3 regions of the Paenibacillus sp. GCM10028914 genome follow, and region 2 is predicted to be linked to each of the others. Evidence: riboswitches for the same ligand, from Rfam matches in the RefSeq annotation. Region 2 holds a riboswitch; each other region holds the start of a gene.
The links. Region 2 has a riboswitch for cyclic di-AMP ahead of ACFQV5_RS24790 (C40 family peptidase). Riboswitches for the same ligand answer to the same signal wherever they lie in the genome.
Positions count from the first base shown of each region.

Region 1 (3,264 bases), on a different contig from region 2:
CGCCTCTATAAATATGTAGAAATCGACAACATCGATGTAGAAATGATCGACGGAATCCGCCAAGCCTTTTCTGAAGCGGGATTAAACCCTAAGTATGATTTTGAGATTGATTATCCGACCGATCTTCCTTATGATGAGTTTCATTCCGGTTCGCCTGAGAGCGATAAGCAGATTCTGTTACTGGATCGACATGACCATGTACAGGAGATATCCGAAGTATCCGATATTGTGCGTTCTATCAGCGGCATTCACCGTGGGCGGTATCGTTTATATTTTCCTGAAGAAAAGGTAAGAGCTGTACTGAACAGTCTGCCTAAAGAGATTGCCTCTGTGTTTTTACAAAAATAAATAGTTTCATTAGAAGAGAATTTCAGCAGCAGATATCGGCATTTTTTGCGGCTGCTCTACAACAAGAAAGGAGTTTATTTCATTATGTTATTCGACACACACACACATCTCGATGCTCCCGAGTTCGACGAAGATCGCGAGGAGGTCATAGACCGTGCACTAGAAGCAGGCGTAACCCGTATGATCAACATCGGTTTTAACCGGGAGACAATTCCTACTACCATGAAATTGGCTGAGACCTATGATTTTATATATGCTGCTGTAGGCTGGCATCCTGTAGATGCGATTACGATGAAAGATGGGGATTTAGAATGGATTGCCTCTCTGTGCAAACATGAGAAAGTGGTGGCTATCGGCGAGATCGGCCTGGATTATCACTGGGATACCTCACCTAAGGAGATTCAGCATACAGTGCTGCGTCGCCAGATTGGATTAGCACGGGAACTGAATATGCCCATCGTGATTCATAACCGGGATGCGCATGAAGATATCGTGAAGATTTTGAAAGAAGAGAAGGCTTCCGAGGTCGGCGGTGTTATGCACTCTTTTTCAGGTAGTTGGGAAACGGCCAAGTTATGCCTCAATATGGGCTTTCACATTTCTTTTGGTGGACCGATCACATTCAAAAATGCGAAACAGCCTAAAGAGGTTTTGGCACAGGTTCCAATGGACCGATTACTCATTGAAACGGACTCCCCATATTTAACACCACATCCTTTCCGAGGGAAACGAAATGAGTCCGCTCATGTGCGTTTAGTAGCTGAGACCGCAGCTGCCATAAAAGGGTTGTCTCTGGAAGAATTAGGTTTAATTACAACCCAAAATGCGATGGAACGATTTGGAATTAAATGAAATCAAGAGTAAAACAGATGAAAAACAGAGCTTTAGCGACCAATTAAAGTTTTTTAATCAAAAAAGGCGACTATATTACAATATTTTAACCTTTTTTCTGAAAAAATGTGGTTGATTGTTGCTTTACAACCTGTATCGAAACAGGATATCATCTTGTCAGTGATAAGAAGCTGATCGAAATCATCAGCCGAATATTTTATGAACCGTCACGCTTAGTCTCCAATGATTTGGGGAACGGGGGAACCGATACAGTAATAGCTGGCTGAGTGCAAGCTTTCCTGTATTTGATTTCTTTTTTGGGTCTTAGGGGTGAATTTGAGGGCATCCGCCATGAGCGGTTGACTTGAGATAGGGCGTCTCTCTTACGTCCGAACCCGACAGCTAACTCCGTAAGCGTAATTAAGAGAGGCAAACTCGTGCATACCATTTTCCAGATCGTAGACATCAGGAAGCCACGAAAGAGTCTCTATCACTCTTTCTTTGGCTTTCTTTTATTTTAGAATATTGGAGAGTGTATCGTCATACTGTTGGTAAACAGGGGGTGACGGTTGTGTGTACGAATCGACGGGGAGTAACGCAGAGTGAAGAAAGATAGCAGAACACTCTGTGAGACAATTTGCTATAGTCGCGTCAAATGCAATCATGCGTTACCTAGACGGCGGGACTATGAAGGAGGATGAAATAGTGGGCATTTTTCAACACGAAGAGACCCATGAATCACAATCATCCAGCATGTCTTACGCATTACGATGGAAGCATGAGAATCTGCGTCAACTAATGCTGGCCGCCATTGGCGCCATCGCAATTACATTACTCGTTATGCTGATTGTTCACACTCGGCCGGGTAAAGAGGTTCAATTGGTGATTGATGGACGAATCACCACAGTAGAAACCCATAGGGCTTTGCTGCATGAAGTGCTGGATGAGCAAGCCATTTCCCTGAAACCACAGGATGAGGTTTCTATGCCGTTAAACGGTGTTCTCCAAGATGGAGATCGCATTATTATTAAACGAGCGGTACCTGTTCGTATAACCGCAGACGGCAAACAAAACACAATATTTACTACCCAAGATACGGTTGCAAATGTACTCAAAGAATCGGGCATTTCAATCAAGGGCGAAGATACAGTAAAACCTTCCCTGGAAACAAAAATTTTCGGGCAAGAAGAAATCCGTGTAGTTCGCGTCACGAAACAAACTGTTAAACAGACTGAAACTCGTGCGTTCCGAGTCATCAAAACGGCTGACCCTTCCTTGGAAAAGGGGGATAACCGCGTCTTGCAAAGCGGTAAACCAGGCGTGGTGGTGAACTATATTGAGAAAGTGTACGAGGATGGAAAGTTTGTCTCAAAGAAAATTATTAAAAAAGAAGTTCAGAGTAAGACCAAAGATAAAATCATTGCAGTCGGAACGAAAAAAGTAGCTGTGCCTGTTCAGACGGCTTCTGCTGAATCGTCGCAATCTAATAAGGCTGTTACAACAAAAACAGTAGCTACTCAAGAGAAGTCAGCGGTTAAGACGGCATCCTCAACTGAGAAAGCTAATAACGTTATATCTAGAGCCGGTGTTGACTTTGAATACAAAAAAGTAATAAACAATGTATCTATGACAGCATATTCCGCCGAACAGAAAGGCATTGGTACCCGTACTGCTTCCGGTACACGTGTTACCGAAGGACGTACGATTGCAGTGGATCCGAATGTCATTCCGATCGGCTGGTGGGTATATATTGAAGGCGTCGGCTTCCGTCGTGCTGAAGATACGGGGGGTGCCATTAAAGGCAACAAAATCGATGTGTATTACGATTCCCTAAAATCAGCACTTAGTTTCGGGCGTAAAAGCGGTCATACTGTTTATGTTATCGGTCCGGTGAAACCAGAGCTTAACTAACGTATGATTTCTGTTTTACAATGCCATGCTAATGCTATACTATTTAATTAATAGGAATGTAATGTTAAGAAGAGGATGGATCATCCTCTTCTTTTGTTTTGGGAAGGAAGAAGGTACGAATGATCAAAGAAGTTATTGTCGTGGAAGGCCGGGACGATACAGTGGCTGTGAAGC
Region 1 covers NZ_JBHTFO010000021.1:11,253-14,516, forward strand. The annotation lists gene ACFQV5_RS25305 (HD domain-containing protein) at 1-348, shown strand, start outside; gene ACFQV5_RS25310 (TatD family hydrolase) at 430-1,200, shown strand; cyclic di-AMP (ydaO/yuaA leader) riboswitch at 1,400-1,611, shown strand; gene ACFQV5_RS25315 (resuscitation-promoting factor) at 1,885-3,090, shown strand; gene rnmV (ribonuclease M5) at 3,210-3,264, shown strand, end outside.
Region 1: linked by a shared signal. The riboswitch ahead of ACFQV5_RS25315 (resuscitation-promoting factor) and the one ahead of ACFQV5_RS24790 (C40 family peptidase) in region 2 are both predicted to bind cyclic di-AMP.

Region 2 (3,264 bases):
TTTTCCACTCGTAGTGAACGGATCAATTTACCGATTTGACTGCTATCCATCTAGACCACCTCTGGTTTTTATAATGCCGTCCCATATGTAAAAATACAATAAACGCTCCGTAGAGTCTGCTAATGCTCCAAGTAAATATATATTATTTCGAAAAACCTGCAAGCAGGGTAATGGTATATACACTTGCAGACAAAATGCCCACTATATAATATGAATGCAACAACGCCGCCTATTTCTCCAATGGGCGGCGTTGTTGCGATTATTTTCGTTTGATATACGCTTTAAAAATCCACAGGCTTTTCGTTCATCCCAATCTGCTAGCCATTATTACCAAAGCAGGCTAATGGTTAACAAATTAAACAACGCTAATGGAAGGATTGGATTGAATCCTGGATACGGTGGCCGTGGTGGCGGATAGCCTGGATGAAATGGTGGCCGCGGTGGTGGGTAACCAGGGTAAAATCCACGTGTACTTCCTGGATCAATGTTCAAATATACATATTTTGTATCTACACCTACAACAATTCCTTCGATGACTTCATGATCTACCGTCTGCACTCGTACTTTACGATTCATTGCATTTTTCATCGTATGGTGGACGTTTTCCTTGTGTTTAAGCATAGAGTTCGCAATATGTTGGTCGCATTCGTATACGACTTGGTGACTCGGATATGTCGTCATACATTCACTCCTTCGTATTATCCTTGCTCTCACTATATGCGCACGCCCATGAAAGGGTGTATGCCTATTCATGAAGGTTTGACGAACAGAACATACGGGTATAAGTAAATACTAGGTATATCCAAGAGGAGGTTTAGGTTAATGCAAGATATTCAGTCCGAACAAGGACGTTTTTTCATAGGTGAAAATGGAAATACAGTCGCTGAAATTACATATTCGTCTCTAGGTGACCATGTGATTAACATTGACCACACCTTTGTTTCTCCTTCTTTACGAGGCAAAGGAATTGCCGAACAGCTAATTCGAAAAGTAATCGAGTATGCCAGAGCCGAAGGCTTAAAAATTAATCCTTCTTGTTCTTACGCTGCCCATCATTTCAACAAATTTCCCGAAGATCGGGATCTGTTACATTAACAATCTGAGATTTATAGAAACAAAAAAGGATTGTCCTCTGACAGTCATCTTTAGATGATTGTCAGGGGACAACCCTTTAATTCGTTATGAACACCACTAGAAGATTCGATTTGCACCATTATATTTAGGACCCCAATAGGAGCTGTTTAAATTTGCAATCGTAATTCCTTTGCTAGTAGCGGAAATAAATTCATTATTACCAATATAAATACCTACGTGAGATGTCGAAACTTTATTCGTAATAAAGAATACAAGATCTCCTTCTTTCAGATTGCTCTTCGAAACAGGTGTTCCGTGATTTTCGTGCAATGAAATGGAACTGTGAGGCAGACTAACGCCCATTTTTCCATACACATATTTAATAAAACCGGAGCAATCGAATCCTGTGGATGGCGAAGAACCGCCCCATACATATTTAACGCCTAGATGCTTCTTAGCTTCTGCTACAACTTGCTTTCCTTTAGAAGTGCTTGTAGCAGATGCAGTATAAGCAGGTTTATAGGTTTTTCCATCTGTGCTTAACATAGCAATATTGTTCTTCGAATCCCAATTCAACGTGAATCCGAAAACATCGGTTACAAAACGAAGTGGTACAAATGTACGTCCTCCAATAACTCGCATCTTCGTATCCATTTTAACTTCTTTTGAGTTCACAAAAGCACTGCTGGAATTGGATTTCAATACGATCGTTTTGCTGCCTTTTTTAATCGTTACTTTAACTATGTATGAGTTGACCTTCTCATATTTAACTGTAGCTCCTAGCTTATCACCAATCATACGAATCGGTACTTGAGTATATCCATTACTGTCAACGAATGGAGTCTGATCTGGAAAATTAACTAATGAATCATTGATTTGAACTTTGATAGAAGATGTAGCTGCACTAGCAAAATCAGGACTAAGAACAAATGTAGAAGCTACAATCGCCCCAGTTAATAGCATTTTTTTCAGTATGTTATTCATGATGTTATCCTCCCTGTTGCTTCCGAGGTTAGTTGACGGATTCGGGAAGAGGTATTCCCTAGTTTATCGGATAAACATTCACCCCATATAAAGCTCCCCCGTACCAGACGTTATGCTCGACTGGATTCAGCTGTTTGTAGACCAAGTGACTTATATAAAGTTAACATATCTTAAAGGGGAATTTACGTCTAAATTGTGTCCGTTTCGTGAAAATATGAATAGATTGTAACTATTTGAAGTCAATTTGATACTTTTTCGATACCTATTTATGACATGGGAAATATTGAAAAGGTTTTATCTGCAGGTTTACGGTTATCCATCTTGACTTTTACGAATAAAAAAACATATATTAAAGCCATACCCTCTTATAAGGAGAGATTTTGATGTCGGTGAGCGTTCTTAACTAACCAAATTTCATAAGATTGGAAATTCCTTGGTTTGTTCATAGTCCGAAATGGCTATGTCTATTTTCTTATGGATTTTTCCATCTATGCAATTAGTTAAGAACTGCGGATATCAATTGAAGCCCGGGAGGTCTATCCTGTTTTTTGGCGTCTATTCATCCGTGCTGACAGTTCAGCACGGATTTTTTAGGAATATGGCTGATTATTTAGCGCTCAAAGCCTATTTCTATCGTGATGTCGAAAATATAGGATGGCCGATCTAAAGGCAGAGAGTGAACCTAAGGTTCATTCTCTGCCTTTTTTTTGTTTTCCGGGCTGTTTCAAGGAACATACAGATTAAAGAATATTAATAAGGAGCTGGAAATCAATGAATTCATCAACTTTAAAACAACTGCAATACGACAAGGTAAAAAGTGAACTAGAACGTTTCGCTGTCTCTTATCTTGGAAAAGAACACATTCGAAACATGCAGCCACTTACACAGCTTAAAACAATACGTCATCAGCTTGATCAGACCCATGAAGCAGGAGCATTACTCCGTGCCGGTGCTAGTGTGCCTATCCCATCACTGGAAGGAATCGAACCCGTCCTGCAACTGTTAGGAACAGGTTATGTGCTTAGTGAACGAGACTTTTCCCATATTCAACAATTTCTGCGTAGCTGCAAGCAACTGATTCGTTATATGGCTAATAAAAGTGATATCGCTCCTACTATCGCTGCATACGCTTCGTCGATGTATGAGCTTTCGTCCCTTCTATCAGAAATTGAACGATGTATTTACAGTGGCCGTGTAGTCGATGCT
Region 2 covers NZ_JBHTFO010000018.1:891,283-894,546, reverse strand. The annotation lists gene ACFQV5_RS24805 (helix-turn-helix domain-containing protein) at 1-50, opposite strand, end outside; gene ACFQV5_RS24800 (hypothetical protein) at 328-681, opposite strand; gene ACFQV5_RS24795 (GNAT family N-acetyltransferase) at 823-1,095, shown strand; gene ACFQV5_RS24790 (C40 family peptidase) at 1,192-2,058, opposite strand; cyclic di-AMP (ydaO/yuaA leader) riboswitch at 2,063-2,200, opposite strand; gene ACFQV5_RS24785 (hypothetical protein) at 2,549-2,725, shown strand; gene ACFQV5_RS24780 (endonuclease MutS2) at 2,830-3,264, shown strand, end outside.

Region 3 (3,264 bases), on a different contig from region 2:
TCCACAACCCCAATAATTCGGTGATTGGTCTGGAGTGCCATTAGCCCAGCACGTTCTGCAACGACCGCGGCAGTTGATTGCGGTGTTGTGACGATGATTTCTGAGCATTCTGGGATCATCTGATGAATAGCCAAAGCGATATCACCTGTTCCAGGCGGCAGGTCAATAAGCATGAAATCCAGTGAGCCCCACCTTACATCATTCAAGAAGCTGGACAGCATTCTTCCAAGGCGTGGACCCCGCCATAACACAGGATCATTCCCTTTTGTGAAAAATCCGGTAGAGATGACTTGGATTCCATTCATTATCAGAGGAGTAAGACGGTTGTTTGTAGGTTCCGGCTTCTCGTGAATTCCCATCATATCAGGAATGCTGAAGCCATAAATATCAGCATCAATGATCCCAACTCTCTTACCAGCTTTATGTAATGCTTTTGCGAGGTTCAAGGTAACAGTTGATTTTCCTACACCACCTTTCCCGCTTGCAACCGCAATGAAATTTACACCTGCAGCGATCATTGGACTTATAGGAAATGGATTTGGTGCAGCAGGTTTTTTAGCGGGCGTCTGCTGAGCTTGATTCATCTCTTGTGCCCTTGTAGTAATGCTATGCTTCTCCTCTTTCGTTACAATCTTGATCCGGATATGTATATCTGAAATACCGATGGTCCGAAGCAGCCCTTCAATCTGCTTTCTCAGAGTTTCTGTTGTACCTTCTGCTTGATCTTGTTCCGTTACGATAAGAGTCATAGCAGCCTTATTATCTTTCAGCATAACATCACGGATTAATCCTATCTGAATCAAGGGAAGGTTAAGATTGGGTTCTAGAATTCTTGTTATTTCACGTTCAAATATTTCTCTATTCATAAGTCACCTCTATGCTTCCTTCTTGAATATGGATTTTCTGTTCAGTGTAAAGAATGTGTGAGGGCTAGTCAACACGAGCTCACACGGGGATATTCTTGAAAAAAACTAAAACTATTATTTTCCACACAGATTCCACACAAAATGTGGTTATTAATATATAGCCTTGCTGAACAAGGTGAATTACGACTCTGAAGGGAGAACTAACAATGTCACATGAACAAATGCAAAAATGTATCGATGAATGTCTACGCTGTATGCAGGCTTGTAATCATTGTTATTCCGCCTGTCTAGAAGAAGAAGATATGAAGATGATGAAGGATTGCATTCGTCTTGATCGGGAGTGCGCTGATTTATGTGCGTTTGCAGCTCATGCGATGTCAATCAATAGCTCTTATGTCAAACAAATTTGTGAGGCATGTGCTGAAATATGCGAGAAATGCGGTAATGAGTGTAAGCAACATGATCACGAGCATTGTCAGCGCTGCGCTGAAGCATGTTTTAAATGTGCTGAAGCTTGCCGTGCAATGGCAGCTTAATATAGCAAATAATAGTAGGTCGAAAAAAACAGCCGACATATCCCGGCTGTTTTTTTGATATGTGATCTTAAGATATACACTATTTTTATTATAAAAATTACATTTTTGTCACTATGTCATTGACAAATCTAGCCAAAATATATTAACCTATGATAGGGTTACAAAAATTTAATGAATTTGCCGAATTTCGTTTTTGAAAACGGGGGAACCGATCCGGGTGAATTATTCTTGATGTAGAGGGAATATAGGGGACCTTCAGCCGAACCCTTAGCTAACTCCGTAGGCACCGAAGGGAGAAAGTGTTTTGAAGAAAGTCATACTATCATTGCTAGGGTCTGCACTTATTTTTTCTTCTGGCGCCTTCACAGCATATGCTGATCAGGCGAAGCTACAAAGTCAAGTAACTCAATTGGTTGGAACTCCTTATAAGTGGGGAGGAACGACTGAAAGCGGGTTTGATTGTTCCGGATTTATTTTGTACATTTTCAACAAATATGATCTGGATTTACCGCGCACTTCTGCTTCACAAGCTAAAGCTGGTGTTCATGTGGATCAAGATGATCTTCGACTCGGAGATTTAGTCTTCTTTAATACGAGTGGCAAGGGAATTTCTCATGCAGGAATTTATGTCGGAAATGATCAATTTGCACATGCTTCCACTAGTAGAGGTGTAAGAATCAGTAAGTTGTCTGAATCATACTATAAGAATCGTTATGTAACCGCTCGTCGAGTTATCAGTCAAGAAAATTATGCTCAGATGGTCGGAAGTGTAAATTAATAATTACAATAATAGAAGTCCGCGATGAATTCGTGGGCTTTTTGTTATATGATAGGATGTAAAGAAAGGCGATGAACTCGGAGGTCTTGAAAGCGATGTCATATCTATTTCAAAAAACGATTAACAATTGGAATGCTTGGGGAGCTGTCTATCAGTCCATAGAAGACTTCAGACCTCTAATAGAAAAGATATTTACCAATGAACACTTGCTCGGGGCGGAGCATATCTCTCATTTGAAGCCGGGGACCAATGCCGTGTTTAAAGTTGGAAGTTATGTGATTAAGATTTTCGCCCCAACCGAGTCGGGCCTAAACACAGATCAGGACTATACGGCCGAACAGGCTTCGATGCAAAGAGCGATTCATCAAGGCGTTCGTACGCCGTCCATTGTCGCTACTGGTGAAATCGTTGATAAATATGTATTTAAATATCTCATTATGGATTATATTGAGGGAGACAGTGCTGGTGATGTGTTAGGTTCATTTACAATGAAGCAGAAAAGTGTCTTTATAGAACGCTTGCAGCTTGATATGGAGAAGCTGAACACCGAACCGGATGAAGAGTTTAGTCCTGCGGTTATCATCGAGAGATCTGTTTATAATGAACGTTGGAATATCTTACTTCCAGAAGTAAGGTTACAGGTTGCAGAATTTTTGAATCGATATGAGATACAAACTTTCGTTCACGTACATGGTGATCTTACAGATGATAATGTGCTGATTGACTCGAATGAATTCATTTATATTATTGACTTTGCCGATAGTACTATTGCACCGATAGAGTATGAGTATCCTCCCATTATTTTTGAACTGCTGCGGTGTGACATCGAAGGAGTAGAACAGTTTATTAAAGGACTCAATATGAAGTATAATGAGTTTATTGAGCGATTATTTGCGGGAACGATGCTGCATGATTATGGAGCGAATTTCGTGAAATCAATCTATGAGAAGTATACAGAACAAGAGATCGGAAGTTTATCTGATATTTACGAGTTTAAGAGATTGATTCATAAGCATCTTATGCCGAATTCCCTGAGTACATAAATGTCATATGTCAGATAGAGGAGGGAAATGCAGCGTGTTCA
Region 3 covers NZ_JBHTFO010000012.1:122,672-125,935, reverse strand. The annotation lists gene ACFQV5_RS10760 (Mrp/NBP35 family ATP-binding protein) at 1-866, opposite strand, end outside; gene ACFQV5_RS10755 (four-helix bundle copper-binding protein) at 1,073-1,402, shown strand; cyclic di-AMP (ydaO/yuaA leader) riboswitch at 1,571-1,703, shown strand; gene ACFQV5_RS10750 (C40 family peptidase) at 1,707-2,180, shown strand; gene ACFQV5_RS10745 (aminoglycoside phosphotransferase family protein) at 2,276-3,223, shown strand; gene ACFQV5_RS10740 (2Fe-2S iron-sulfur cluster-binding protein) at 3,258-3,264, shown strand, end outside.
Region 3: linked by a shared signal. The riboswitch ahead of ACFQV5_RS10750 (C40 family peptidase) and the one ahead of ACFQV5_RS24790 (C40 family peptidase) in region 2 are both predicted to bind cyclic di-AMP.